DNA from 2 places in the Methylorubrum sp. SL192 genome. Region 2 is predicted to be linked to the other one. Evidence: predicted binding sites of a transcription regulator. Region 2 holds the regulator's gene; the other holds the start of a gene.

Region 1 (14,728 bases), 1.9 Mb from region 2:
CTATCGCCGTCTATGAGATGGGTGCTGCCGCGAGCAACGCCTTTGCCGGCATCGCCGATCTTCGGTTCGCTGCAAGGAAGCGAAGAAGCGGACCCGATACGATCAGGGGTCGTTGATCAGGCGTTCGGAGATCATCATCGATGTCCGGCCCCCACACGGGCCGAAACGGTATCGAACTTGGCGCATCGAAGTTAGCGCAGGGCGCACTCGAACACGCGCGCTGGATTCAGGCCGCAGTCACGCTGTTAGAGCAATGCGAACGGGGGGATGCGGGACGCACGAGCGCATTTCCCGGCAGAGGCCGGCTTGGGAGAAAACGTCTCGATCCGAGACCGGGCGCGACCCTCGCCCATGCGCAGAAAACCGAGCGCCCGGCTGCCGACCGGGCGCCCCGAGGCCAGCGCCTCAGCGCAGCGGCGGAGCCCTGTAGGCGGGAGCCAGGACGTAGCCGTCCGAGGCACGGCGCGGGCCCTGCGGCGTCGCGAGGAGCACATTGCCGTAATAGTCGTTGCCGGTGGGGCCGAAGCCGCCGCCATTCATCACGGTCGGCACCGGCACGGCACCGATGGCGCGCAGATCCTGACCGTCGGTGCTGATCGGCGGGCCACGGAAGCGGCCGCTCTCGGGATCGACCTCGTACACCGTCGGCCCGCGCGCATCGCCGTAGGGGCGATCCTGCAAGTTCTGGGCAGAAGCCCCCTGGGCGGCGAGCCCGAAGAGGGAGGCGGCAAGGAGGAGGTGGGCACGGGCCACGGGTTGCTCCGTCGTCGGCGCTCTTCCGACCGAAGCGATGGCCGCTCCGAGCCGTGAGAACGCAACAAGATAGGACATGAGCCGATCGGGATCGCAGCGCAATCGGGATCGGCTCGGACTGACGTCTCGAGGCTGCGATCAGACCCCGGAACGTGACAAGGAAACGTTGACGTGCGGAAGCCCGGCGTTCTCGGCCCTCCGCAATCGTCACCTCACCCCTTCGATTGCAGGACGGTGCGCGGTTCGCGCACCACGGGGCTGCAATCGGACTTGTAGGCGTTCAGCGGGAGCGGCGTCGAGCTGCAGGAATAGGCCTCCTCGGGCGAGGGGGCGGGCACGGGATCGCGCGCCACGATCGGGTGGGGCGCGCAGGCTCCGGCGGCAGCGCCGGCGAGCGCCAGGGCGGCGAAGAGCTTCAGGCGGCGCATGCGGAACCTCGAAACGCGTCCGTCCGCCGGGACGACCCGGCGGCAAAACCGGACATGACCCTGCGGATACGGATGCCCGCTGACAAGCTTCCCCGGTCCGATGCCCACCCGGACAGGGCCGATTGCGCGGGCCCTGTCGCCCCGCCGCAACAACGTCCGGCGCGGTTCATCCAGCCGCGCCGATCCCGCCATCAGTCGGGATCGGCGTCACAGGATGCTAGACCGCCTTCTGCAACGGCACGACGTTGTGGAGCGTGCGGTCGGCGTTGTCGAAGAAGCGGCGGACGTTACGGGCCGCCTGCCGGATGCGCTGCTCGTTCTCGACGAGCGCGATGCGGACATAGTCGTCCCCGTGCTCGCCAAAGCCGATGCCCGGCGCCACGGCGACATCCGACTTTTCCAGAAGCAGCTTGGAGAATTCCAGGCTGCCGAGGTCCCGGAATTTTTCCGGAATCGGCACCCAGGCGAACATCGAGGCTTCGGGCGTCGGCAGCTTCCAGCCGGCCTTGCCGAAGGACTCGACCAGGGCGTCGCGGCGCTTCTTGTAGGTCGCGCGCATCTCCTTGATGCAGTCGTCCGGTCCGTTGAGCGCGGCGGTGGCCGCCACCTGGATCGGCGTGAAGGCACCGTAATCGAGGTAGGACTTCACCCGCGTCAGCGCCGCGAGCAGGCGCTCATTGCCAACGGCGAAACCCATGCGCCAGCCCGCCATCGAGAAGGTCTTCGACAGCGAGGTGAATTCCACGGTGCAGTCGATCGCGCCCGGCACCTGCAGCACGGAGGGCGGCGGGTTGTTGTCGTCGAAATAGACCTCGGCATAGGCGAGATCCGAGAGCAGGATCAGTTCGTGCTTCTTCGCGAAGGCGACGAGATCCCGGTAGAAGTCGAGGCTCGCGACATAGGCAGTTGGGTTCGAGGGGTAGCAGACGACCAGCGCCACCGGCTTGGGGATCGAGTGGACGACCGCCTTTTCCAGGGCCGGGAACATCGCCGGGGTCGGCTCGGCGGGCACGGAGCGGATCACGCCGCCCGCCATCAGGAAGCCGAAGGCGTGGATCGGGTAGCTCGGGTTCGGCACCAGCACCACGTCGCCGGGCGCGGTGATCGCCTGGGCCATGTTGGCGAAGCCCTCCTTCGAGCCGAGCGTCGCCACGACCTGCGTGTCAGGGTTGAGGCTCACCCCGAAGCGGCGCTGGTAGTAGCCGGCCTGGGCGCGGCGCAGGCCGGCAATGCCCTTGGAGGCGGAGTAGCGGTCGGTGCGCGGCTTGCCGGCGGTCTCGACGAGCTTCTCGATGACGTGGCGCGGCGCGTCGAGATCGGGGTTGCCCATGCCGAGATCGATGATGTCGGCGCCGCGGGCTCGGGCGGCGGCCTTGATCCGGTTCACCTGCTCGAAGACGTAAGGCGGAAGGCGCTTGATGCGGTGGAAATCGGTCATGGCGTTGGTCTGTCCGGTGTCGCGGAACTGATCCTCCCGCGAGGATGCGTCGGCGGTGAGGAGCCTGCCTGTTTACCATCGACGCGTTCGCGCGCCGACTTAAAAATCAACATCGCGAGGCCCCGCCGCGATCGGAGTGGAACGATCACTCCACCGGGTTGGGCGCGAGCCCCTGCGCGGCGTTCTTGGCCGCCCCTTCCGCCGCGCGCCCTTTGGACTCGTTGCGGTTGCGCGCGCCTTCCAGTTCGGCCTGCAGGGCGCTCTGTCCGGCGGAATTGCGGGCGCGGACGGCGCGCCGAGGCGCCGATTCGCCCACCGGCATGTAGCTCGCATCGCTCTTGCGGGATTGCGCCACGAAATCGGGCGCCTCCACCGGCTTGATGCCGGAGCCCGCCCCGACCATCGCCGCCTTCAGCGGATTCACGTCGCCGGAGCAGCCGCCGGTCGCCGCCGCGGCGGCGAAAACCGGCAAGGCGATGGCGATGGCGCGGACGGTGCGGCGCACGTTCATGACAACGGTCTGAAAATGGAGTCTGGGATGGGCGACTTCTGCTGGGTGGAGCGTTAATTTGTCGGAAACGAGGCTCGGGCCGCCCCACGGGACGGGATGCGGGCGGACCTTTGGGAGGACGTGTCGCGTGGGCACCGAGCGGACGAACCCGGCAGCGCCGGATTTCGAGACCATCGCGCGCAACGCGAATCAGCTGGCGGAGGTGTTCCGGCAATCGGCCGCCGCCTCGCTGAAGCCGTTCGAGTCGGCGGGCCAGGGAGCCCTGCTCCCGGGCGCGAACCTCCAGGGCGCCAGCGAGATCGACGAGATGACCCGCACTCTCACGCGGGTCGCGGAGACATGGCTGAAGGATCCCGAGAAGGCGCTCCAGGCCCAGACCAAGCTCGGCCAGTCCTTCGCCGCGCTCTGGGCCTCGACCCTGACCCGGATGCAGGGGGCCGTCACCGAGCCCGTCGTCCAGCCCCCGCCCACGGACAAGCGCTTCGCCCATGCCGATTGGAGCGCGAACCCGGTCTTCGACCTGATCAAGCAGAGCTACCTGCTCCTTGGCCGCTGGGCCGAGGAGATGGTCGAGACGGCCGAAGGCATCGATGAGCACACCCGCCACAAGGCGGAGTTCTACCTGCGCCAGCTCCTCTCGGCCTATTCGCCCTCGAACTTCGTGATGACGAACCCCGAGCTCCTGCGCCAGACGCTGGAGGAGGGGGGCGCCAACCTGATGCGCGGCATGAAGATGCTGCAGGAGGATCTGGAAGCCGGCGGCGGTCAGCTCCGGGTGCGGCAGACGGACCTGTCCGCCTTCACCTTCGGCAAGGACGTGGCGGTGACACCCGGCGAGGTCATCTTCCGCAACGATCTGATGGAGTTGATCCAGTACGCGCCCACGACCGAGACGGTGCTGAAGCGTCCGCTGCTGATCGTGCCGCCCTGGATCAACAAGTTCTACATCCTCGATCTCAACCCGCAGAAGAGCCTCATCGGCTGGATGGTGTCTCAGGGGATCACGGTGTTCGTGATCTCCTGGGTGAACCCGGACGAGCGCCACCGCGACAAGGACTTCGAGTCCTACATGCGGGAAGGCATCGAGACCGCCATCGACATGATCGGCGTGGCGACCGGCGAGACCGATGTCGCGGCGGCGGGCTACTGCGTCGGCGGCACGCTGCTCGCCGTCACGCTGGCCTACCAGGCGGCGACCGGTAACCGGCGCATCAAGAGCGCGACCTTCCTCACGACGCAGGTCGATTTCACCCATGCGGGCGATCTCAAGGTCTTCGCCGACGAGGGGCAGATCAAGGCGATCGAGGAGCGGATGGCCGAGCACGGCTACCTGGAGGGCGCACGCATGGCCAACGCCTTCAACATGCTCAGGCCCAACGACCTGATCTGGTCCTACGTCGTCAACAACTACGTGCGCGGCAAGGCGCCGGCCGCCTTCGACCTGCTCTACTGGAACGCCGACGCCACGCGGATGCCCGCGGCCAACCACTCGTTCTACCTGCGCAATTGCTACCTCAACAACACGCTCGCCAAGGGGCAGATGGTGCTCGGCAACGTGCGCCTCGACCTCAAGAAGGTGAAGGTGCCGGTCTTCAACCTCGCCACCCGCGAGGACCACATCGCCCCGGCGCTCTCGGTCTTCGAAGGGTCGGCCAAGTTCGGCGGCAAGGTCGATTACGTGCTGGCGGGCTCGGGCCACATCGCCGGCGTCGTCGCCCCGCCGGGCCCCAAGGCCAAATACGGCTTTCGCACCGGCGGACCGGCCCGAGGCCGGTTCGAGGATTGGGTCGCGGCGGCGACGGAGCATCAAGGCTCGTGGTGGCCCTACTGGTACAAGTGGCTCGAGGAGCAGGCGCCCGAGCGCGTGCCCGCCCGCATTCCCGGAACGGGGGCCCTGCCTTCCCTGGCGCCGGCACCGGGCACCTATGTCCGCATGAAGGCGTGAGGGCATGAAGGTGTGAGGGATCGACAGGAACCGTGCACGCACTGCATCGCTGTTGCGGACACGGGACCGTGATTTGCCTTATCTGATCCTGGGGCCGGCTCCTGCCCCAGGAGGATAGAAGCGCGTTGCAACACGCCACCGATCTCATTTCGATCATCGCGCTGGGGCTGGTCTGCGCGTTCATCGGCGGCATGCTGGCCCAGCGAATGCGGCTTCCCCCGCTCGTCGGCTACCTCGTCGCCGGCATCGCCATCGGCCCGTTCACGCCGGGTTTCGTCGGCGATCCGGCTTTGGCGAGCCAGCTCGCCGAACTCGGCGTCATCCTGCTGATGTTCGGCGTTGGGCTCCACTTCTCAATCGGCGACCTGCTCGCGGTCCGTACCATCGCCCTGCCCGGCGCGATCGTGCAGATCACGGTGGCGACCGCCATGGGCGCGGGTCTCGCCTGGGGCTTCGGCTGGGGGGCCGGGGCGGGCCTCGTCTTCGGGTTGGCGCTCTCGGTGGCGAGCACCGTGGTGCTGTTGCGGGCGCTCGAAGGGCAGGGGCTTCTCGACTCGGACAAGGGCCGCATCGCCGTCGGCTGGCTGATCGTCGAGGATCTCGCCATGGTGGTGGCCCTGGTGCTGCTGCCGGCGCTGGCGCCCTCGCTCGGCGGCGAGGCGATGCAGGCCGCCGGCCATCACGGGCCCCCGGAGCACGGCCTGTGGGTGACGCTCGGGCTGACGCTCGCCAAGGTCGGCGTGTTCGTCGCCGTGATGCTCGTCGGCGGGCGGCGCCTCATTCCCTACCTGCTGGGTCTGGCCGCCCGTACCGGCTCGCGCGAGCTGTTCACCCTGGCCGTGCTGGCGAGCGCCGTCGGCATCGCCTTCGCCTCGTCCGAGCTGTTCGGCGTGTCCTTCGCCCTCGGCGCGTTCTTCGCCGGGATGGTGCTCGCCGAATCGGACCTCAGCCATCAGGCGGCGGCCGATTCCCTGCCGTTGCAGGACGCCTTCGCGGTGCTGTTCTTCGTTTCGGTCGGCATGCTGTTCGATCCGGGCATCGTCCTGCGCGAGCCGCTCTCGATCCTCGGCGTGGTCGGCGTCATCGTGCTTGGCAAGTCGCTGGCGGCCATCGCCATCGTGCTCGCCTTCGGTCACCCTGTCGGCACGGCGCTCACCATCGCCGCGAGTCTCGCGCAGATCGGCGAGTTTTCGTTCATCCTGGCCGGCCTCGGCATCTCGCTGAAGCTGCTGCCGGAGGAAGGGCGCGACCTGATCCTCGGCGGCGCGCTGCTGTCGATCACCCTCAATCCGCTGTTCTTCGCACTGGCCGGCCGGGTGTCGCGCTGGCTCGGCGAGCGGCCGGAGCTGCGCCGCCGCCTGGAGCGCCGCGCCGCCGCTCCGCTGCCGGTCAACGCATCCGCGCCCGGCATGAGCGGCCACGCGGTGATCATCGGCTACGGCCGTGTTGGCAGCGCCATCGGCAAGGCATTGGAGGATTGGAACCTGCCCTTCGTGGTGGTGGAGCGCGACCGGCGCCGGGTCGAGGAGTTGCGCGCTCAGGGCGTTCCGGCGGTGTTCGGAGACGCCACCGCACCCGGCATCCTGGAGGCCGCCGATATCGGCTCCGCCCGCCTCGTCGTCGTCGCGACGCCCGACCCGCATCAGGCGCGCCGGCTGCTGACCAAGGCACGGGCGACCAATCCCGGCATCGACAGCGTGGTGCGGACCCATAGCGACAGCGAGCGCCGCCGGCTGGAGGAGGACGGCGTCGGCCTCGTCCTCATGGCCGAGCGGGAACTGGCGCTCGGCATGATGACCTACGCCCTGCGCAGCCTCGGCGTGCGCGAGGGCGAGGCGCGGCTGTTCGTGGATTCGAGCCGCTCGGAGAGCCAGGGCACGCCGGTCGCCGAACCGGAGCTGCCCGCCCCCGAACTGCGCCTGCGCCGGGACGAGCCGGAATAAGAGATCCGGTGGTCAGAGGCTGTCGAGACGGGTGATGAAGACCGCCAGCTCGCTCTGCCGACGGATCGCCAGCTTGCCGTAGACCGCCTTGAGCTGGCTGCGGACCGTGCTCTCGCCGACGGCGAGTTGCTCGGCCACCTCCCGCGGCGCGGCACCCCGGCCGACCAGCGCCGCGACCCGCGCCTCGGCCCGGGTGAGACCGAGCTGTTCCAGCAGCGGCTCGATCGGGCGCGTGCTCGGCGCGAGCAGGTCGCGCAGGAGCAGGACCACGCCGCCGAGCCCGGCGCCTGCCACCGGAAACGGATCGGCGCCGCGCAAGGGAAGCGCCTCGACATAGAGCGGGCGCCCGCCGCCCCGGCGGCGCAGGAGGATCGTCTCCTGTCGCGGCCAACTGCGCTCCGGCAGAACATCCGCCAGGAAGCGGCCGAACCGCGCGCTGTCGATGGGCTCCGCCGCCTCCGGCTCGGCGCCGGTGCGCAGGGCGAGGTAGCCCGCTGCCAACCTTTCCGCCACGGGGCTGACGAGACGGACCCGGCCGCGGACGTCGAGAACGACGATGCCGGCGCGCATCCGCTCCAGGGCCGAGGTCAGCCCCTCCGCCTCGCGCCGCATCTCGCCGACGAGCGCCGTCAGCCGGAAGGCGCGGATGACGTGCGGGCCGACGAGCCCCATCCGCTCGATCTCGGCGCCCTCGAACGGCCCGTTGCGCACATCGCGCGAGGCGCTGAACGACAGGGTGTGGCGGTCCATCGGATCGGCCCCGACATAGGCGCAGAGGTTGGCGAGGCGGTGCCGGTCGATGAAGTGCTGGAAGAACGGATCGGCGCGCTTCTCCTCCGCCGTGAGGTACATCTCATCGACCGTGACCATGCCCGGCCGCATGATGCCGCGTTCCCGGCCGAGGCGGATGCGCGTGTCGTGCTGCCACCAGCCGCCGACGCCGTAATCGAGATTCACGTCGGCGATCCGCTCGGAGGCCAGCGTCTGCGCCGTGCGCGCGGGATCGTGCGAGACGATCACCGCACCGCGGGCCCCGACCGCATCGGCGATCCCGTCGAGCGCGTCAGACCACGTCTCGGGTTCGACGGCCGCCGCGTAACACGCGTCGATCAAGGCGAGAGGATCGAAACCGGGCATCGACCGACATGAGAGATGTCGACCTGATTCCCTCAGGTCGGCGCCTCCGGACCCTCATTGTGATGCGCCTTCCTTCGCCGAACCGGCAACCACTTCGACGGAAGGCGCTCCGGGTGGAACGAACCCCAATCTGAAGCATGTTCCAGGGCAACCGACGATTGCCGATGCGCCACAGCTCTCGATCTTGAGAGGTCTTTCCCGGATTGCCCCACGACTTGCGGCGGAAATGTTACGCTCACGCGCGAACGCCGCCGCGATACCCAGATCGCCCCGTCGAGCCGCGAGAAGCCGGGCCGGACCGCCGGCCCGCCCCGTCAGCCCTCGATGCGGGAGAAGTCCGCCACTTCGCGGGTGGCCGCACGGAGGGCGTTCAGAAGGAGCAGCCGGTTCTTGCGCAGGGCCGGGTCGTCGGCGTTGACGGTGACCTTTTCGAAGAAGGCGTCCACCGGCGCCCGCAGCCGCGACAGCGCCCGCATCGCCCCGGCGAAATCCTCGGCCGCCACCGCCGCGGACGCCTCTTGGCGGGCCGCTGCCAGCGCCTCGGCGAGCGCCCGCTCCTCCGGCTGGCCGGAAGCGGCCAGCGCCGCATCGGGGGCCTCGTCGTAGGCGCGGCCGTCCTTCTTCTCCTCGATGCGCAGGATGTTGGCCGCGCGCTTGTAGCCGGCGAGGAGGTTTTTCCCGTCGTCGGTGGCGAGGAACGCGCCGAGCGCCTCGACCCGGCGGACGACCATCAGCAGATCGTCCTGGCCGGGCAGGGCGAAGACGGCGTCGATCAGGTCGTGGCGAGCGCCCTGGTCACGAAGGTAGACTTTTAGGCGGTCAGCGAAGAAGGCGAGGAGATCCGCGGTGCGCTCGTCGCTTCCGCTCGCGAAGCGGCCTTTCAGCAGGGATGCCAGTGACAGCCGCAGCGACCGTTCGATCACGGCGCGGATCACGCCCAAAGCCGCCCGCCGCAACGCGAACGGATCCTTGCTGCCGGTCGGCTTCTCGTCGATCGACCAGAAGCCGGCGAGCGTATCGAGCTTGTCGGCGAGCGCCACGGCGATGGAGACCGGATCGGTCGGCACGCGGTCGCTCGGACCCACCGGCTTGTAGTGCTCCTCGATCGCCGCGGCGACGCTGTCGTGCTCGCCCTGAAGCGCCGCATACTTGCGGCCCATCAGGCCCTGCAATTCCGGAAACTCGCCGACCATCTCGGTGACGAGATCGGCCTTGGCGAGCCGGGCCGCGCGCTCGGCGAGCGCCGGGTCGGCCCCGACCAGCGGGGCGATTTCCTTCGCGAGCGCGGCGATGCGGGCGACGCGCTCGCCTTGCGTGCCGAGCTTCTCGTGGAAGACGATCGAATCGAGCTTGGGGAGGCGATCCTCCAGCTTCGTCGCTTTGTCGGTCTCCCAGAAGAAGCGTGCGTCCGAGAGGCGGGCCCGCACCACGCGCTCGTTGCCGGCGGTGATCGCCACGCCACCATCGGAGGCGATAAGGTTCGAGACCAGGACGAAGGCCGGCGCCAGTTCGTCCGAGCCGGATTTGCGCAGCACGAAGCACTTCTGGTTGGCGCGGATCGTCGCCCGGATCGCCTCGGCCGGGATCTCGAGGAAGCGCTCCTCGAACGAGCCCATCAGCACCACGGGCCGCTCCACCAGCCCGGCCACCTCCTCCAGCAGACCCTCGTCCTCCACGAGGTCGAGGCCGCGGGCGAAGGCGAGATCCTTCGCGTCATGCAGGATGATGTCCTTGCGCCGGTCGGCATCGAGGATCACGTCGGCGCGCTCCAGCGCCTGCACGTAATCGTCGAAGCGGCGCACCTCGAAGGGTTCGGGCGCGAGGAAGCGGTGGCCGCTCGTGACCATGCCCGCGGTGATGCCATCGACCGAGAACGGCACGACCTCCGGCGTCTCGGTCTCGGGGCCGAAGGTGGCGACGATCGATTGCAGCGGGCGCACCCAGCGCAGGGAGCCGGGCTGGGCCGAGGCCGCGCCCCAGCGCATCGATTTCGGCCAGGGAAAGCTCTTGATGATGCCCGGCAGGATCTCGGCGAGCACGTCGAGCGTCTCGCGGCCGGGCCGCTCGATCACCGCGAGATAGAACTCGCCCTTCTTCGGATCGGTGACCGTGGTGGCCTGATCGAGGCTCGCGAGTCCCGCGCTCTTCAGGAAGCCCTGCACGGCGGCTTCCGGCGCGCCGACACGGGGACCGCGCCGCTCCTCGCGCACCGCCTCGCCGCGGGCGGGCAGCCCGGCGACGTGCAGCGCCAGCCGCCGCGGCGTCGCGAACGCCTTGGCGCCCTCGTAGAGGAAACCGCGCTCGACCAGCGCGTCCGTGACGAGCTTCTTCAGATCCTCGGCCGCACGCCGCTGCATGCGCGCGGGGATCTCTTCGGAGCGGAGTTCGAGCAGAAGGTCAGGCATGCGCGCGGGAATAGCCGCCCGCTCGGGCCGCGTCGAGACGGGAGATGGCCCCCATCTGTCACCGCCGCCCCATCGTCATCGCGCGCGTCGGCGAAGCAGCCCATGGACGCATTTTCTCCGGATTGATTCGGCGTCTCCTCGGGACGACGGTCCCGTCACCCGATCCGTCCGCCCCCCGTCCGCCGCACCGCCACGACGGAGGGCCGCGGCGGCAGATCGGGCGAAAAATCCGGCCAGCGGGTCGAGGGCTTCTCGTAGGAGCCGAGGGCGCCCTCCTCGTCGGGCTCGCCGGGATGCTGGACGGCGACGAAGAAGGTCTCGTCGTCGGGGGTGAAGCAGGGGCCGCACATCTCGGCGCCCACCGGCACCCGCAGGAAGTGGCGCGCGGTGCCCCGGCGCGGGCCTTCCGTTTCCACCGCCCAGATGCCGTCGGCCCGGCCGGTGGCGCGGCGATTGTTGCCGTCGGTGGCGATCCAGAGGCGGCCGCGCCCGTCGATGGTGCAGTTGTCGGGCATGCCGAACCAGCCGTTCTGCGTGGTGAGCGCGGAGAAGCTCGCCTTCACCTCGGGCTTGGCCGGGTCGCCGCAGCGCACCAGCACCTCCCAGCGGAAGGTCTCGGCGGCGTGGTCGGTGCCGTCGGGGGTGATCTCGATGACGTGGCCGAAGGTGTTGGGGCCGCGCGGGTTGGCGGGCTCCTCTTGATCGGCGGTGCGCTTCCCGTTGTTGGTCAGCATCACGTAGACGCGGCCGGTGCGCGGGTTCGCCTCGATGTCCTCGGGCCGGTCCATCGGCGTGGCGCCGAGGCTTTTGGCGGCGCGGCGGGCCTCGATCAGCACGTCGGCCTGGCCAGCGAAACCGTTGCCCGCATCGAGCCCATTCGCGCCGTGCACCAGCGGCAGCCAGCGGCCGGTGCCGTCGGGCTCGAACCGGGCGACGCTGAGCGTGCCGGAATCGAGGAGGTCGGCGTTGTCCGCGCGCTCGGCCTGCACCCGGCCCTCGCTGACGAAGCGGTAGACATGCTGGAAGCGCTCGTCGTCGCCGAGATAGACGACGTAGCGCCCGTCGAGCGAACGCGCGCCCGCCGCACCCTCATGCTTGAACCGGCCGAGCGCCGTGCGCTTCTTCGGGGTCGAGCTCGGATCGAACGGATCGATCTCGACCACCCAGCCGAACCGGTTCGCCTCGTTCGGCGCCTGCGCGAGATCGAAGCGCGGATGGAAGCGGCTCCAGGCATATTGCGGGCTGCCCAGGCCGATCGCCTTCGCATTGCCGGCCTCCGCATGTCCGGCAGGGAGAGTTCCTGAGAAGTAGTAGTTGATGTTCTCCTCGCCCGAGAGCCACGTGCCCCAGGGCGTGACACCGCCCGAGCAGTTATTGATCATGCCGAGCACGCGCCGGCCGCTCGGGTCGGCCTCGGTCATGAGGCGGGGATGACCCGCCGCCGGGCCGGTGAGGGCGATCGGCGTCTCCGCCGTGATGCGCCGCGTGTAGGGCGAGCCGATCACCGGGCGCCAGCCTTCCGCCTCGCGGACGATCTCGACCACCGAGCCGCCATGGGCGGCCATCTCGATCGCGACCTGTTCCGGGCTCAGGGCGAGGATCACGGCCTTGCGGTCGGCGGCCGCGAGGCCGGGAAACATCAGCTCGGCATTGGTGTATTCGTGATTGACCACGAGGAGACCACGCTGGCCGTCTTTGTCGAGCGGGATGAAACCGACGAAGTCGTTGTTGTAGCCGAACTGGCGCTCCTGAGCCCGCGCGCTCTGCTTCTGAGGATCGAAGGCCGGCGCGTCGGGAAACAGCGGGTCGCCCCAGCGCAGCAGCGGCTTCGCCTCGTAGCCCTCGGCCACATGCAGGTGCTCATCGATTCCGGCGGCGAGTTCGGGGAAGTCGAAGGCGGAGGAATCGGCGGGGGCCGCGACGGTCTGCGGCGCGATTCCGGCGGCGAGTGCGGTGGCGAGCGAGCCGCGCATCAGGTCGCGCCGAGAGAAGCGCTGCGCGATCACCGCATCGAGGGTCGGAGCGTCGGGCGTGTCGGACATCGGGCGCGTCTCTTCCACCGTCGTGAGGCGGCGCGCCTACGCCCGTCCGATGTCGCTTCGATGACGGGACGGTTCCCGGTGCGGCCGCGCGCTCAAGCGCTTTCCGACGAAGTGGACACCGGTTCGGCGAAAGAAAGCATGTTGAAATAAAAACCGAGAGACGCCGGCCTGATGCAATGGGGTCGGATACGGCTCTAGGGCAGCGGCGCCGACAGGATGGCGGCGAGATCCCAGGTCTCGCCCTTCAGCGAGCGAACGTTGGCGATTGTCCATGCGCCGGCCTCGCGCACGAGGTTGTAGCGCAGTTCCTGCGGCCCGCCGTTGCGGAAGGTCGCTCGCACCTCGGCCCGGTCGCCGTCGTTCGAGAGCGGGGCGAGGGCCAACGACTTGGCGAAACCCGGCTCGGTGTCCTGGCCGTTGACGTAAAAAGCGAAACCGAGCCGCCCGACCTCGCCCTTGGCCTCGCGCTGGTCGCGCTCGTAGAGCGCGCGCAGGGATTTGGCGTAGAAGCGCACCGCGTTGATGTCGTCCGCCGCGTAGAAGGCCCGCACGGTCTCCACCGGGTCGGTCGCGGATTGCGCGAAGGCCGGCCCCGCCAGGAGCGCGAACGCCAGAGCGAGGACGGCGCGCCGCCGCATCTCAGGCCGCTGCGGCGTGGCCGCCGGCCTCGGTCTTCAGCCATGCGGCACCGCAGGCCTTGGCCAGTTCGCGTACGCGCAGGATGTAGCTCTGACGCTCGGTGACCGAAATCACGCCGCGGGCGTCGAGCAGGTTGAAGACGTGGCTCGCCTTGATGCACTGGTCGTAGGCCGGCTGCACGATGCGGTGGCGCGCGCCCTCGCTCTCCGGGGCACCGGCTTCGAGATAGAGGCGGCAGGCCTTCTCCGCATCGGCGAAGTGGCGGAACAGCATCGCCGTGTCCGCGGCCTCGAAGTTGTGCCGCGAATATTCCTGCTCGGCCTGGAGGAAGACGTCGCCGTAAGTGACCTTGTCCTCACCCTCGCCGCCGTTGAAATTGAGATCGTAGACGTTCTCGACGCCCTGCACGTACATCGCGAGGCGTTCCAGGCCGTAGGTCAGCTCGCCGGCCACTGGGGCGCATTCGAAGCCCGCCACCTGCTGGAAGTAGGTGAACTGGCTCACCTCCATCCCGTCGCACCAGCATTCCCAGCCTAGGCCCCAGGCGCCGAGCGTCGGACTCTCCCAATCGTCCTCGACGAAGCGGATGTCATGGAGCTTGAGATCGACGCCGATCGCCTCCAGCGAGGCGAGGTACAGCTCTTGGAGGTCCGGCGGGTTCGGCTTCAGGATCACCTGAAACTGGTAATAGTGCTGCAGCCGGTTGGGGTTCTCGCCGTAGCGTCCGTCCTTCGGCCGCCGCGAGGGCTGCACATAGGCCGCCTTCCAGGGCTTCGGGCCGAGGGCCCGCAGAGTCGTGGCCGGATGGAAGGTGCCGGCGCCGACCTCCATGTCGTAGGGCTGGAGGATCACGCAGCCCTTGGCTGCCCAGAAGCGCTGCAGGGTGAGGATCAGGCCCTGGAACGAGCGTGTCGGCGAAAGGTCGGCGTCACTCGGCATGGAAGGTCCGACAGGAGGGAAGCTGCCGGACCGTTTAAGAGCGGGGGGCGGGGTGTCAAGCAAACTCGCTGCCGGGGCCGCCCCCTGTCATCGGTCTAGGCCCGGGGTGCGGAGCGGGTGAAGTTCCGCTTGGCCGTCCGGTCCTTCGGCACCGCCTGGATTGCCGGCTTGTCTGCCAGCAACTGCTTCACGCGGTCGTTGAAGTCGGTCGCTGACACGGGGCGTGCGCCCCCCTTATCCGAAGAATAAGCCATATCGGTCTCCGCAAAAACGCCCAAAGCACGGGATTGCGCGGAGGGTTTCCTTCATATGGGGCGCCGGCCGGCATTTACGAGGCCGGGGGCCGAACGGGGCCGGTGGCGAGGCCCCGGTGCGCCCCGGCACATCTTTTTACCGGACGCGGCCGCATCGCGGGAACGGCAAAGGTTTCTGCCAAGTTAAGACGGCAAATGAACAGCCACGCTCCGGCCCTCGCGGCGAGCGGTTAACACTTTCGGACAGATCATGCGCACGGGTTTGACTGTTTTCGCCGCCCTCGTCGCGGCCTC
Region 2 (14,728 bases):
TTGCGCCCTCGTTGAGACGCGCCCTCTTCCGCCGGACCCGTGTCCATCGCAGCTTGAGAGCGCCCTCGTCCGACCGCCTGATCGGGAAATTCGCGACATGGCCGACCATATCGTCTCCTCCTACGACACCGACCTCGAGAACCTGCGCCGCTCCATCGCCGAGATGGGCGGCGTGGCCGAGAAGATGATGACGGATGCCACCGACGCGCTGGTGCGCCGGGATACCACCCTCGCTCAGGCGGTAATCGTCGCCGACAAGCGCCTCGACCTGCTGCAGCGGGAGATCGAGGAGCGTTCGGTTCTCCTCATCGCCCGCCGTCAGCCGCTGGCCATCGATCTGCGCGAGACGATCTCCGGCATCCGCGTCTCGGGCGACCTGGAACGGATCGGCGATCTCGCCAAGAACATCGCCAAGCGCGTCGTCGCGATCAGCGATCAGGCCCAGCCGCAGAAGATCGTGCTCGGCGTCCAGCACATGAGCGACCTCGTGCAGGAACAGCTCAAGGACGTGCTCGATGCCTATGCGAGCCGCGACGTGACCGCCGCCCGCGAGGTCTGGGAGCGGGACAGCGCCATCGACGCGCTCTACAATTCACTATTCCGGGAACTCCTGACCTACATGATGGAGGATCCGCGCAACATCTCGTTCTGTACGCACCTGCTGTTCTGCGCCAAGAACGTCGAGCGGATCGGCGATCACACCACCAACGTCGCCGAAACCATCGAATACCTCGTCACCGGCGAGACGCCGACGGCCGAGCGGCCGAAGAACGACGCTTCGAACTACGCGACGATTACGCCGAGCACCTAAGGTTTCGGGGCAGGCGCGGCGATCAAGAGACGCCCCCGGCTCCTCTCTTGAGGGCCGGGCGTGACGGATGGAAAGACGGGCGATGACGAGTGCGCACATCCTGATCGTCGAGGACGAGGAATCGCTGACGACCCTGCTGCGCTACAATCTGGAAGCGGAGGGTTTCCAAGTCGATGTCGCGGTTCGCGGCGACGAGGCCGACCTTCGCCTGCACGAGACCACGCCCGACCTCGTACTCCTCGACTGGATGGTGCCGGGCCTCTCGGGGATCGAGCTGTGCCGGCGCATCCGTGCCCGCCGTGAGACCGAACGCCTGCCGGTCATCATGCTGACCGCCCGGGGCGAAGAGACCGACCGTGTGCGCGGCCTCTCGACCGGCGCCGACGACTACGTCGTCAAGCCGTTCTCCGTGCCGGAGTTGCTCGCTCGCGTCCGAGCGCTCCTGCGCCGCGCCAAGCCCACCCACGTTTCCGACATGCTCGTCGCCGGCGATATCGAGCTCGACCGCGTCAGCCATCGCATCCGCCGGCAGGGCCGCGAGATCCATCTCGGGCCGACCGAGTTCAAGCTGCTCGAATACCTGATGCAGAGCCCTGGCCGGGTCTTCTCCCGGGAGCAGCTGCTCGACGGTGTGTGGGGCCACGACGTCTACATCGACGAGCGCACGGTCGATGTTCATGTCGGCCGCCTGCGCAAGGCGATCAACCGCCCGCGCCAGAGCGACCCGATCCGCACCGTGCGCGGCTCCGGCTACTCGTTCGACGAGATGTTCGCCGGAGCGGAGTGATACGGTCTCCGCCTGATCGAAGGGGGAACTGTCTCGCTCAGCCCGCGCGGCGCTTGAGCCAAGTCCAAATCCGCCATCCGAACGGATCGACCGGATTTGGCCCGAGGGGCGGTCCTGCGAGTCGGGCAAAGCCCGTCCCTGCTCGGTGCACGCGGGCATCCGCCCGTCGTCTCGGGCGTGCCCGGCCGTCCTCTCCCAGAGTCGTTAGCGGAAACCGGCGACGCGGCGGTCGCGCTTGCGCTCGGCGGCCGGCTGATAGGCGATCTGCGCGTGCTGGGTGCAGTACGGAAGGCCCGTGATCGCGCGGCCGCCGCAGAAGCGGAAGTCCGGCGAGGTCGGGTCGCCCATCGGCCAGCGGCACATCGATTCGCGCAGATCCATGATGGTGACCCGCTCGGAAACCGCGAGGGCCACCGGCTCCGGGGCAGGCTTCTGCGGCAGCGGGAAGTCCGGTGCGGGTCTGTGCGCGACGATCGCGGGCGGCTCCGGCAGCGTCGGCTCCTCGACGACCACGACCTCCATCTCGACCTCGGCGGCCAAGCCCTCCCGGCGACGTCCCTGCGACGCCGCACCCATCGACTTGACGCGGCCGGAGAGCCCGAGGCGATGCACCTTGCCGATGACGGCATTGCGCGAGACGCCACCGATCTGCAGGGCGATCTGGCTGGCGCTCAGGCCGTCGTCCCACAGGCGACGAAGCAGCTCGACGCGCTCATCCGTCCAGCTCGGGACCGCTTCCGTCATTGTCCCCTCCACGTCGAAACATCCTTGAACGCGAGACCGGCCGGCAGCGCGGCGCTGCTGGCGCGCATGGCGACAGCAGGCATGGCCAGGGCCCGCGATCCGGCCCTGCACATGTCGGTTAACAGACGCCAAAGATGCCGTTGGCGACGCTGTGGAGACTACAGGACAGCTCGGCCGCGGAGCAAGGGTCCGCGCGTCTCACGGTCCGGTTTCCCCCGGCAATCGGACCCGTCGGACGGTGAGACGGGTCGGTTTCCGTGGTGGAGCAAGCGAATCCTCCGCCATCCGTTAACGCGTTGCGTAAACTTGATCTTTTCCGAGCATGCGGACCGGGCGAGGGCCGGCTGGCCGGAGTGCCGGGCGGTTGCGCCTATCGCCGAGATGTCCGTGGTCGCGTCGGAAGCGCGATCGAAAAAGATTGTCCGGGCGGACGGGATGACTATGTGACGGACGTCGTCCGCCGGCCTGCCGCCTGTGGACAACCCACTTCAAGCGGACTTTGGGAGATCGCATGCGACTGCGCCTCGCGCCGGCCCTTTTCCTCCTTGCCGCGATGCCGGGAAGCGCGATGGCCGCGGGGCCGGCCGCACCGGTTCCGAACGACGCCGCGATCCGGCTGGCCAACCACCGCGCGGTCTACGACCTGTCGCTGGCGCGCTCCGAAGGGACGCGTGCGGTCGAGGGCGTGCGCGGGCGCATCGTCATCGATTTCTCGGGCGACGCCTGCCGCGGCTACACCATGCAGACGCGTCAGGTGACGATGCTCAATTCCGGCGAGTCCGGCGACCGCACCTCGGATCTGCGCAGCACCACCTTCGAGAACGGCGACGGCAAGAGCTTCCGCTTCCGCACCACGACCGTTCTCAACAACGCGCCCTCCCCGGCCGTCGATGGGACGGCCGAGGCAGCCGACGCGCTCAAGGTGAAGCTCAAGGAGCCCAAGCGCGACCAGTTCCAGGCCGAGGGCGCGGTCCTGTTTCCGATCCACCACATGATCCGCCTGATCGAGGCGGCCAAGGCGGGTGAGACGACGGTCTCGGCCAAGGTGTTCGACGGCTCGGATGACGGGCGCAAGGTCTACGACACGCTGGCCATCATCGGCCGCCCGAACGCGGCGCCCGCCGCCGACACCGAGCGCGACAAGCCGCTGCGCGAGGGCGACCACGGCGGCATGCGCCGGTGGCCGGTGACGCTGAGCTACTTCACCGCCGGAGCGGGTGAGCGCACGCCGATTTACACCCTCACCTTCGACCTCTACGAGGACGGCGTCAGCGGGCGGCTGCACCTCGATTACGGGGATTTCGCCATCGACGGGAATCTGACGCGGCTCGACCTCGCCAAAGCCGACCCGAAGGCCGATCCCACCTGCAAGAAGTAGTCGCCGCGCGTCAGGTCCGCCGCCGCTCCGGCTCGCCGGTGAAGACGAGCCCACGCTGAATCGCGGCGCTTCCGAACTTTTCCCGCAGCCGGTCGAGCGCCGCCTCGCGGCGGGCGACGCGCTCGATACCCTGATCGGCGAGATCGCCGCGGTCGGCATGGATCGCGCCGCAGAGATCGCCGCCGCCGATGCCGATCAGCCGGAAGGCCGTGCCGTCGCAGGCCGCCCGCAGCATGGGCTCGCCCTCGCGGAAGAGGCGGTCGGCGAGCTGGGTGGGTTTCAGGCCGCCGCGGGTGCGGGTCCGCAGCCGAAAGCGGGCATCCTTCAGCTTCAGCGTGACGCTGCCAGCGGCGAGTTCCGCCCGCTTGAGCCGTGCCGACACCTTTTCGCAGAGCTGCCAAAGGATCGGCCGCAGATCCTCGAACCGGGTGAGATCGGTCGAGAAGGTCGTCTCGGACGAGACGCTCTTGGTCTCCCGCGTCGGGCGCACCGGCCGCCGGTCCCGGCCGGCGGCGAGATCGATGAGACGCAGCGCATCCCGCCCGAGGGATGCCTGGAGGCGCGTCGGATCGGCCCGCGGGATGTCGCCGACGCGGTGGATGTTGAGGGAAGCGAGGCGGTTTCGTGCACTTTCGCCGATGCCGGGCAGGATGCCGACCGGCTTGTCGGCGAGGAAGGTCGCGGCATCCTCGCCCGCGATGATCGAGAAGCCGCGCGGCTTGTCGAGGTCCGAGGCGATCTTGGCCAGGAACTTGTTGTCGGACAGTCCCACCGACACGGTAATGCCGACCTCCGCCTCGACCCGTGCGGCGAAGCGGGCGAGCGTGAGCGCCGGGCTCGTCCCGTGCAGGCGCTCGGTGCCGGAGAGGTCGAGGAACGCCTCGTCGATGGAGACCGGCTCAACCAAAGGCGTCAGCGCCAGCATCATCGCCCGCACCTCGCGCCCGACGCGGGCGTATTTCTCCATATCCGGCCGCAGTACTGTGGCGTCGGGGCAGCGCTTCAACGCTTCGAACATCGGCATCGCCGAGCGCACCCCGGAGATCCGGGCGAGATAGCACGCGGTGGAGACGACGCCGCGCTTGCCCCCGCCGATGATGAGCGGCTTGTCGCGCAAGGACGGGTCGTCGCGCTTCTCGATCGCCGCGTAGAAGGCGTCGCAATCGACGTGGGCGATGCTCAAGGCGTCGCGGGCCGGGTGCGTGAGCAGGCGCGGCGAGCCGCATCCGCGGCAGCGCAGGGCGCCCTCAGCTTGCATCGTCAGGCAATCGCGGCAGAAGGGTCTCACGTCGAAAACCTCGCCCGGCCTTTGCCGGGCTGATGCGGGCGAGACAGGTTGTACGAATGTCCGGAGCCGCCGACCAGGGTTCTCCCGCGCGCCATCCCACGCCGAATGCCGATGCAACGCCCCTGCGCATCCTCGTCCTCGGCGGGACCACCGAGGCCAGCGCGCTCGTCGCCCTTCTGGTGCGGGAGCCGGATGTCGCGGTGACGCTGTCGCTGGCCGGCCGCACCGCCGCGCCGCGGCCCGAGCCGGTGCCGACCCGCATCGGCGGGTTCGGCGGTGCGCAGGGGCTGGCGCGGTGGCTTTCGGAGAACAGCATCGAGGCGGTGATCGATGCGACCCACCCGTTCGCCGCGCGGATTTCGGCCAATGCGGCCGAAGCGTGCAAGGCTGTCGCGGTGCCGCTCCTCGCGGTGCGCCGCCCGGCCTGGGAGCGCGAGCCCGGCGACGACTGGATCGCGGCGGCGAACGTGCCGGCCTGTCTCGACGCGCTCGGGGCCGCACCGAGAACGGTGTTCCTCACCATCGGCCGGCAGGAACTGGCCGCCTTCGTCCACGCGCCGCAGCACGCTTACGTCGTGCGCACGATCGAGCCGGTCGGCGATGCGTTACCGGTGCCGAACCTCGTCACCGTCAGCGCCCGCGGTCCCTTCACGCTCGCGGACGAGATCCGTTTCATGGGCGAGGCGCGAATCGAGGTGCTGGTGACGAAGAATTCCGGCGGCGCGGCGACCTATCCGAAGATCGAGGCGGCGCGTCGGCTCGGGCTCCCCGTGGTGATCGTCGACCGCCCTGCCCTGCCGGATGTGCCCGCCATCCCCGATGCCGCGGGCGCGCTTTCCTGGCTGATGGCACGGCGCAGTGAGCGCAGAGCGCCGTAAATCGGCTCGACGCCGCCCGGCCCCGATGCCATGGCAGCGTGATGCCCGCGCCTCGACCAAAGAACCGCCGATGACCCGCGCCCTGATGATCCAGGGGACCGGATCCGATGTCGGCAAGTCGCTGCTCGTGGCCGGCCTCGCCCGTGCCTTCACCCGGCGCGGCCTGACGGTGCGTCCGTTCAAGCCGCAGAACATGTCGAATAATGCCGCCGTCACCGCCGATGGCGGGGAGATCGGCCGGGCCCAGGCGCTCCAGGCCCGCGCCGCGCGGGTCGCGCCTTCGGTTCACATGAACCCGGTGCTCCTGAAGCCGCAGAGCGAGGTCGGCGCGCAGGTGGTGGTGCAGGGGCGGATGATCGGCACGGCGCGGGCGCGGGAGTACCAGGCCTGGAAGCCGCGCCTGATGGCCTCCGTGCTCGACAGCTTCGAGCGGCTGCGCGGCGAGGCGGACATCGTGCTCGTGGAGGGTGCGGGCTCGCCGGCCGAGGTGAACCTGCGGCAGGGCGACATCGCCAATATGGGCTTTGCCCGGGCGACCGGAACGCCGGTGGTGCTCGTCGGCGACATCGACCGGGGTGGCGTCATCGCCAGCCTCGTCGGCACGCAGGCGGTGCTGGAGCCCGACGATGCGGCGATGATCCGCGGTTTCATCGTCAACCGCTTTCGCGGCGACCCGACGCTGTTTGCCGACGGCATGACCCTGATCGCCGCGCGCACCGGCTGGTCGCCGTTCGGCCTCGTGCCGTTCTTTCCCGATGCCGGCCGCCTGCCGCCGGAGGACGCGGTGGCGCTCGATGCCCCGCAAGCGCGCCGTGACGGCGCCGTGCCGCTGATCGCGGTGCTGCGCTTTCCGCACATCGCCAATTTCGACGACCTCGACCCGCTGCGGCAGGAGCCCGGCGTCGCCGTGACCTTCTTGGCCCCCGGCGAGCCCGTCCCGGCGGAAGCCGATCTCATCATCCTGCCGGGTTCGAAGACCACGATCGACGATCTCGAATGTCTGCGCGCGGAAGGATGGGACATCGATATCCGCGCGCATCTGCGCCGCGGCCGTCGCGTGCTCGGGCTGTGCGGCGGCTACCAGATGCTCGGGCGCTCCATTGCCGATCCGCAGGGGATCGAGGGCGCGCCGCGTGACCGGCCGGGTCTCGGCCTCCTCGACGTCGAGACGGTGATGACGGGCGAGAAGCGCCTCGTCGCGGCCACCGGCACGACGCTCGCGGATGGCGCGCCGTTCTCCGGCTACGAGATGCATATCGGCGACACGACCGGGCCGGACACTGCCCGACCGCTGCTGCGCTTCGCCGACGGTCGGGTCGACGGCGCCGTCTCGGGCGACGGGCTCGTGACCGGCACCTATGTCCACGGCCTGTTCGCCGACGATCGCCAACGCGCGGCCTGGCTCGCCCGGCTCGGCGCCGGGCCGGGCCTCACCCGCTACGAGGCCGGCATCGAAGAGGTGCTCGACCGCTTTGCCGACCATCTCGAAGCGCATCTCGACTGCGACGGGCTGCTGCGCCTGCGTTGAGTGACGCTCGAGCATCATTCCGAAAGCTGGTTGCCGACTTTCGGAAAAAGATGATGCAAAGACAAGAACCTTAGCGGCCGAAGGTGAGCCAGAGTCCGGTCCCGGCCGCGACCAGCGTGAATTGCAGCGCGCAGGCCGTCCGGTAGAGCTTCAGCGCGCGCACGATGTCGTCGGGGTTGGCCTCGGCCCGCCCGTCGCCCATCCAGGCATCCTCGACGCGGGTGTCGCCGTAGATGCGCGGACCGGCGAGCCGTAAGCCCAGTGCGCCGGCCATGGCCGCCTCGGGCCAGCCGGCATTGGGCGAGCGGTGGCGGCCCGCGTCGCGGCGGATCGCCCGCCACGCGCCCGCCGCGGAGACATCCCGGCTCAGGGCCGCCGCGGCGATCAGCAGAAGGGCGGTGAGCCGCGAGGCCGGCAGGTTCACGAGGTCGTCAAGACGGGCCGAGGCCCAGCCGAACGCCTCGTAGCGGGGAGTCCGGTGGCCGATCATGCTGTCGGCGGTGTTGATCGCCTTGTAGAGCGCACCGCCGGTGAGCCCGCCCGCGCCGATCCAGAAGGCCGGCGCGACGATGCCATCGGAAAAGTTCTCGGCGAGGCTCTCGATCGCGGCCCGGCACACGGCCGCCTCGTCGAGGCTTTCAGGGTTTCGGCCGACGATCATCGAGACGGCGGTGCGACCCCCGGCCAGCCCCTCCGTTCGCAGGGCGGCGGAGACGCGCCGGACATGGACGAACAGGCTGCGCTGCGCCGGCAGGCTCGCGGCGAGAATCGCCAGGACGACCAGCCCGAACCCGTGGCCCGTGAGCCCGGCGAGCGCCGTCAGCCCCAGGGTGACGGCGGCCACCGTGGCGAGCAGGCCGGTGAGCGCCAGGATGCCGCCGAGCCGGCGCGTTCGCGGCGCGCCCCGGTTGAGCCTGCGTTCGAGCGCGGCGATCAGTCGGCCGATCCAGGTGACAGGATGGCCGAGCGCCCTGTAGAGGCGGTCCGGATAACCCGCCATGGCCTCGATCAGCAGGGCAAGGGCCAGGATGCCGAGGGTGTCGGGCGGATGGGTCAGGGCGATCCAGGACATCGTTGGTGGGGTCGGTGCGGGGCGGGATGGGCGGACGCGAGGTGCTGACGGACGATTCGCGCGACGGGATCGCGCATGGCGGCGATCTCGACGCGGCCCGCCGGCTGTTTCCGGGCGCACCCGAGCCGTGGATCGACCTTTCGACCGGCATCAACCCGGTGCCCTATCCGCTGCCGCCCCTCATAGCCAGTGCCCTTTACCGCCTGCCCTCCCCCGCCGACCTTGCCCGGCTCAAATCCGCGGCGGCGGAGGCCTACGGCGCGCCGGGGCCGGATCACGTCGTCGCCGCGCCCGGTACGCAGATCCTGATCGAAACCCTGCCGCGGCTGAGGCCGCCGTCCCGCGTCGCGGTGGTCGGCCCGACCTATGCCGAGCACGCCGCCGCCTGGACCCGCTCCGGCCATACGGTGCGGATGGTGACCGATCCGCGTGAGGCCGAGGGCGCCGAAATCGTGGTGGCGGTCAGCCCCAACAATCCCGACGGGCGCGTGTTCTCGGCCGAGGCGCTGGCGCGCGTCGCCGGGGGCGGTCTCGTCGTGCTCGATCAGGCCTTCGCCGACCTTGAACCCGTGGAGGCGGCGCGGCCGGGGCCCGGCCTCGTAATCCTGCGCTCGTTCGGCAAGACCTACGGGCTCGCGGGCCTTCGGCTCGGCTTCGCGCTTGCGGAGCCGGCACTGGCGCGACGTCTCGAATCCGCCCTCGGACCCTGGGCGGTCTCGGGACCCGCCATCGCCGCAGGCTGCGCGGCGCTGCCGGATGCCGCGTGGCGCCGTGAGGCCGCCGCCGCTCGGGCGAAGGATGCGGGCCGCCTTGACCGGATGATCGGGCGCGTCGGTGGACGGGTCATTGGCGGGACGGCCCTGTTCCGCACGGCGGATTTCCCGGACGGGCCCGGCCTGTTCCGGGCACTCGGCGAGGCCGGGATTTACGTGCGGCGCTTTGTCGAGGCGCCGGAGCGGCTGCGCTTCGGCCTGCCTCCGGATAAGGCGGCGTGGTGCCGCCTCTCGCGGGTGCTCAAGTAGGCTGGGTTCTGCCGCCGAGCCAGGACACGGCCAGCGCGGCAAGCGCAAAGGCGCCGCCGACGGCGCAGACACCGGGCCAGCCCGCGAGGAGGAAGGCGCGCGAGCCGAGGAAGGCGCCGGCCGCCCCGCCGATGAAGACCGCGGTGAACAGCACGGTGTTGATGCGCCCGCGAGCGCCCGGCGCGAGGGCGTAGGCGCGGGTTTGGTTGGCGATCAGCGCGCCGTTGATGCCGATGTCGAGGAGCAGCACGCCTGCCGCGATGGCGAGGAGCGACACCTCACCGGCCAGTGCCAGCACCGCGAAGGCCGCCGCGACCAGGACGCTGCCGACGATCACCACCGGCCGGGCGCCGCGCCGGTCGCTGTAGCGTCCGGAATACGGGGCGATCAGCGCGCCGGCCACGCCGATGACGCCGAACAGGCCCGCGCCCGCCGCGGTGAGGTCGAAGGGCGGCGCTTCGACGAGGAGGGCCAGCGTCGCCCAGAACGCGTTGAAGCTGGCAAATAGCAGGGCCTGGGACAGGCTGGCGTTGCGCAGGATCGGCTGGCTGCGCACGAGATGCAGCAGCGAGATCATCAGCGCGCGATAGCGCAGGCGCTGCTTCGGAGCGCTGCGCGGCAGCGTGCGCCACGCGACCCCCGCCATGGCGACGGCGAGGCCGGCCGCGGCGAAGAACACCGCACGCCAGCCGAACTGCGCGCCGACGAAGCCGCTCGCGGTGCGGGCGAGCAGGATGCCGGAGAGGAGGCCGGTCATCACCCCGCCGACGATTCGCCCCCGGCTCGCATCGGGCGCAAGCTCGGCGGCGAAGGGCACCGCCTGCTGCGCGGCGCAGGCGAGCACGCCGATCACGAGGCTCGCCGCCGCGAGCACGGCGAGATTTGGGCTGAGCGCCGCGACGACCAGGGCGACGGCCATCCCCAGCAATTGCCACACGATCAGGTCGCGCCGCGGCAGGGCATCGCCCAGGGGCACAAGGAACAGGATGCCCAGGCCGTAGCCGACGAGGCTGGCCGTGGGCACGAGCAGGGCCGCCCGCTCGCCGAACTCGGCGACGAGGACCGCGAGCAGAGGCTGATTGTAGTAGATGTTGGCGACGGCCCCGCCCGCGATCAGGGTGAGCCCGATGCGCGTCGTCGGAGAAAGGGTGCGGTCGCCCCCCGCATCACGGCTCATCGCTGCGCCGCCCGCATCTCGCAGGGTTGGGACGGAGGGGCATTGAGGGGCGTGGAAAACGGCATGCACCGCCCCATACGGCAGGCCGCCGCCGGACCGCCAGCCCCGGCGACACGGTGAGGCGCAGCCTTCGCGCGGCAGAATGTCCGATTTTGCTCGGACGGCCCGACGAAACGCCCGGTCAAAGACCGTGTCCTCGCCAAGGGCGAATGGGGAGCGCACGTCGCACCGGCGACACCCGGACGCGCGGTGGTAGCATCCCTCAAAAGAGCGCCTATATGATCAATTGTAAGAAAAACGCACAGCCTTCGCAGCAGCTTGGCCGGGTAACCATTTACAGATGGGCGCGTGATGGCGCACATTTTTTCCAGGTGGCCGGCCGCCGCTTCAAGATGAGGAGTCGTGTATGTCGAATTACCGCGTCCACTTCGCGAAGCAGATCCTCGGGGTGCCCTTCACGGTCGGCTTCGTCGAGATTTCGCGCGCCCGCGATCCGGAGCGCGCCCTGAAGGCCGCAGAGATCCGCTTTGCCCGCTCACGCGGTGTGAACGATTGGCGCGAACGCGCCGACACGGTGGATCTCGCGCCGCATGCGGAGGCCGAGTTCTGAGGGCCGCCGACGGCTCGGCCTCGGCCGACCATCGCCTGCCGCGACAGGGTGATTCGCGCAGCGGAATGGTGTTGCCGGAGGCGCCCGGCGGGGTTCCCGCATACCTCCCATATCTGGCGCCGAGGCGGCGTAGGCTTTAGGTTCCGGTAACGGCCGAGCCTTGTCTGCGTCGGCTCGGCGGATCCAAGGGCTTGTTCGGTCATGGCGGCGATCTCGTTCCTCGGCGATCTCATCCAGACCATCAGCGACCGGGGCCGGGACCTCATCGGCTTGGCCCGTTCCGATCTGGCGCGGACGGCGAGCGCGGCCGACCTCGCCCGGTTCTGCGAAGACCTGATTTCCCGGCGCGGCGAAGCCTCGGGCGTCGCGCTCGCGCGCTTGATCCTCGATCGCTATGCCGCCTTTCCCCTTGAGGACCGGCTCGCCTTCCTCGAACTCGTCGCCACCGAATTCGGTGCCGACCATGACGCGGTCGATGCTGCGATCGCCGCTTACCGTGCCGATCCGACGCGGGCCCGACTCGGTCTGTTGCACGTGGCGGCCGAGCCGCGCTCGCAGGAGCTGATTCGGCGGCTCAACCTCGCCCGCGGCGGCACCCTGGCGCTGGTGCGGATGCGCGAGGATCTGTTCACGCTTCGCAAGCGCCTGAAGGATCGGGAAGCCGCCCCGGAGACGATCGACGCAGCGGTGAGCCTCGACAGCGATTTCGAGCACCTGTTCGCCTCTTGGTTCAACCGGGGCTTCCTCGTTTTGCGCCCGATCGACTGGTCGACGCCGGCCGACATCCTCGAAAAGATCATCCGCTATGAGGCGGTCCACGAGATCGCCGATTGGGACGAGTTGCGCCGCCGCATCCAGCCGACGGACCGGCGCTGCTTCGCCTTCTTCCACCCGGCCCTGCTCGACGAGCCGCTGATCTTCGTCGAGGTGGCGCTCACCAACGCCATTGCTCCGGCGATCCAGCCGATCCTGGCCGACGGGCGCGAACCGGTGCCCGCGCGCAGCGCCACGACCGCGATCTTCTACTCGATCTCGAACTGCCAGAAGGGCTTGGCCGGCGTCACCTTCGGCAACTTCCTCATCAAGCAGGTGGTCGAGGATCTCGCCCGCGAGATTCCCTCGCTGAAGACCTTCGTCACCCTCTCGCCGGTGCCCGGCTTCCGCACCTGGCTCGACCGGGAGCGTGGCGCCGACGCGCCGCAGGGCCTGACGCGGGAGGATGTGGAGGCGCTGCGCCTGCTCGATACCGAGGATTGGCGCAGCGACAAGACGAAGTGCGAGGCGGTGCGGCGCGCCATGCTGCCCGCGGCGGCGGCCTATTTCCTGCGCGCCAAGAACGAGAAGGGCCGCCCGCTCGATCCGGTGGCCCGCTTCCATCTCGGCAACGGCGCCCGGCTGGAGCGGATGAACTTCCTCGGCGACACTTCGAAGAAGGGTCTGAAGCAGTCCTACGGGCTGATGGTGAACTACCTCTACGACCTCTCGGCGATCGAGAAGAACCACGAGACCTACGTCAATCTCGGTACCGTCGCGACCTCCTCGGCGGTCAGCCGCGAACTGCGCTCCAACCTCCCGCCGCCGCGGGCGGTGGTGCTGGCCGAGGCGGGCTGATCCGCGTCTTCAGCGGGACGGCGGACGCCGCTTTTTCGCGGCGGCGCGGGACCGAATCCCTCCTCGCACGTTCTCCTGTCCGACGCCCGCCCGAAACTCTCAAGGTGGCGGGCCTAACAAAAACAGGAGTTCCGCCATGGTGGATTCGGATCGCATCGTCGGCACCGCAAAGGATCTCGGCGGCCGGGCGCAGGGCGTGGTGGGCGATGCGCTCGGCTCGGACCGGGATTCGCTGGAGGGCCGCTACCGGGAAGCCGAGGGCCGCGCGCAGCGCATCTACGGGCAGGCCAAGGACACCGTGCGCGACATCGCCGACGATGTCGGCGGCTATGCGGAGGATGCCTATGACCGCGTCAGCCGCAACGGCGGCACGTATCTGCGCGACGGGCGCGAGCGGGTCGAGACGCAGGTCGGGGAGAACCCGTTCCTTGCTCTCATGATCGCCGGCGCTGTCGGCTACGGCCTCGCCCTGCTGCTGCATTCGCGCCGCTGAGCGAAGCCATCGGAGCGCGGCTCTCGATCATCGTCCTGGATTCCAAACCCAGGACGATGACTTAGACTCCTGCTTTTGCAGCATTTTTTCCGAAAGCCGGCTACCGACTTTCGGGACGATGCCTTAGCGCTGCGCTCCACAGTTCGGCGGTGCTACTGCGCCGTCCAGCCGCCATCCATGGCGATGTTGGCGCCGGTGATCTGGCTGGCGCTGTCCGTGCACAGGAACAGGGCGAGCGCGGCCACCTGATCGATCGTCACGAATTCCTTGGTCGGCTGCGCCTTGAGCAGCACCTCCTCGATCACCTGTTCCTTGGTGAGGCCGCGCGCCTTCATCGTGTCCGGGATCTGGCTCTCCACCAGCGGCGTCCAGACATAACCCGGTGAGATGCAGTTCACGGTGATGCCGTGGGTGGCGAGTTCGAGCGCCGCCGTCTTGGTGAGGCCGACGACGCCGTGCTTGGCCGCGACGTAGGCCGACTTGTAGGGCGAGGCGACCATCGAGTGCGCCGAAGCCGTGTTGATGACCCGGCCCCAGCCCTTCGCCTTCATGTGCGGCACGGCCGCACGCAGGGTGTGGAAGGCCGAGCAGAGATTGAGGGCGATGATCTGGTCCCACTTCTCGACCGGAAAGTCCTCGATCGGCGAGACGTATTGGATGCCCGCATTGTTCACGAGGATGTCGATGCTGCCGAACGTCTCGACCGAGAGTGCGATCAGCCCGCCGATCTCGTCCGGCTTGGTGAGGTCGGCGGGCGAATAGACCGCCTTGACCCCGAACTCGCTCTCGATGCCGCTGCGGGTCCGCTCGATGTCCTCGGGGTTGCCGAATCCATTGAGGACCACGTTGGCGCCGTCTTTCGCGAAGCTCTTGGCGATGGCGAGGCCGATGCCGCTCGTCGAGCCGGTGACCACGGCGGCTTTCCCTTGCAGGCTCATGATTTCCCTCCGGTTCGCGGGCCGCGCGGACCCTCTCACCCCACGACTTGCCCCAATGGTTCGGCGAAGTCGATCTTGCTGCGCCGCACGCGCTGACGCTAAGCGGCGGTTGACACCCATGCCCGCTTCCCCGAACACCTCGCGCCGGTCGCAGGGCGCCAGGCGGGTGCACGGCTGCCGAGCAAGAAGTTGGACCGACGATCGATGGCGGTGATGCGCTCCTATCTCGACTTCGAGAAGCCCGTGGCGGAACTCGAGGCGAAGCTCGAGGAACTCAAGGCCCTGGGCCAGCGCGACGGCGCGGTCTCGATTAGCGAGGAGGTCGGACGCCTGGAGGGCAAGGCGGCCCAGGCGCTCGCCGAGATCTACGCCGCCCTCACCCCCTGGCAAA

The links. Region 2 encodes PhoB, which activates phosphate uptake and scavenging genes when phosphate is short. Its sites were predicted from a motif close to TGTCATNNANCTGTCAT; they were not measured.
Region 1: OVA30_RS11685 (PhoX family protein) is a predicted target of PhoB. The motif match lies at 12,652-12,668, and genes of this name have one in related genera.

What each region holds. Positions count from the first base shown of each region.
Region 1 covers NZ_JAPPQV010000003.1:2,308,852-2,323,579, forward strand. Annotated here, with positions in the region: gene OVA30_RS11645 (hypothetical protein) at 406-753, opposite strand; gene OVA30_RS11650 (hypothetical protein) at 966-1,181, opposite strand; gene OVA30_RS11655 (LL-diaminopimelate aminotransferase) at 1,399-2,619, opposite strand; gene OVA30_RS11660 (hypothetical protein) at 2,765-3,130, opposite strand; gene OVA30_RS11665 (PHA/PHB synthase family protein) at 3,258-5,075, shown strand; gene ybaL (YbaL family putative K(+) efflux transporter) at 5,201-7,018, shown strand; gene OVA30_RS11675 (helix-turn-helix transcriptional regulator) at 7,031-8,131, opposite strand; gene glyS (glycine--tRNA ligase subunit beta) at 8,470-10,560, opposite strand; gene OVA30_RS11685 (PhoX family protein) at 10,716-12,602, opposite strand; gene OVA30_RS11690 (DUF3828 domain-containing protein) at 12,797-13,240, opposite strand; gene OVA30_RS11695 (glycine--tRNA ligase subunit alpha) at 13,242-14,180, opposite strand; gene OVA30_RS11700 (hypothetical protein) at 14,276-14,398, opposite strand; gene OVA30_RS11705 (hypothetical protein) at 14,685-14,728, shown strand, end outside.
Region 2 covers NZ_JAPPQV010000003.1:4,195,476-4,210,203, forward strand. Annotated here, with positions in the region: gene phoU (phosphate signaling complex protein PhoU) at 98-811, shown strand; gene phoB (phosphate regulon transcriptional regulator PhoB) at 894-1,598, shown strand; gene OVA30_RS20245 (GcrA family cell cycle regulator) at 1,803-2,342, opposite strand; gene OVA30_RS20250 (cell envelope integrity EipB family protein) at 2,854-3,720, shown strand; gene OVA30_RS20255 (DNA polymerase IV) at 3,731-5,008, opposite strand; gene OVA30_RS20260 (cobalt-precorrin-6A reductase) at 5,065-5,886, shown strand; gene OVA30_RS20265 (cobyric acid synthase) at 5,957-7,414, shown strand; gene cbiB (adenosylcobinamide-phosphate synthase CbiB) at 7,485-8,486, opposite strand; gene cobD (threonine-phosphate decarboxylase CobD) at 8,513-9,508, shown strand; gene OVA30_RS20280 (MFS transporter) at 9,501-10,685, opposite strand; gene OVA30_RS20285 (hypothetical protein) at 11,092-11,295, shown strand; gene OVA30_RS20290 (malonyl-CoA decarboxylase) at 11,497-12,906, shown strand; gene OVA30_RS20295 (CsbD family protein) at 13,043-13,399, shown strand; gene OVA30_RS20300 (3-hydroxybutyrate dehydrogenase) at 13,552-14,337, opposite strand; gene OVA30_RS20305 (acetyl-CoA carboxylase carboxyltransferase subunit alpha) at 14,551-14,728, shown strand, end outside.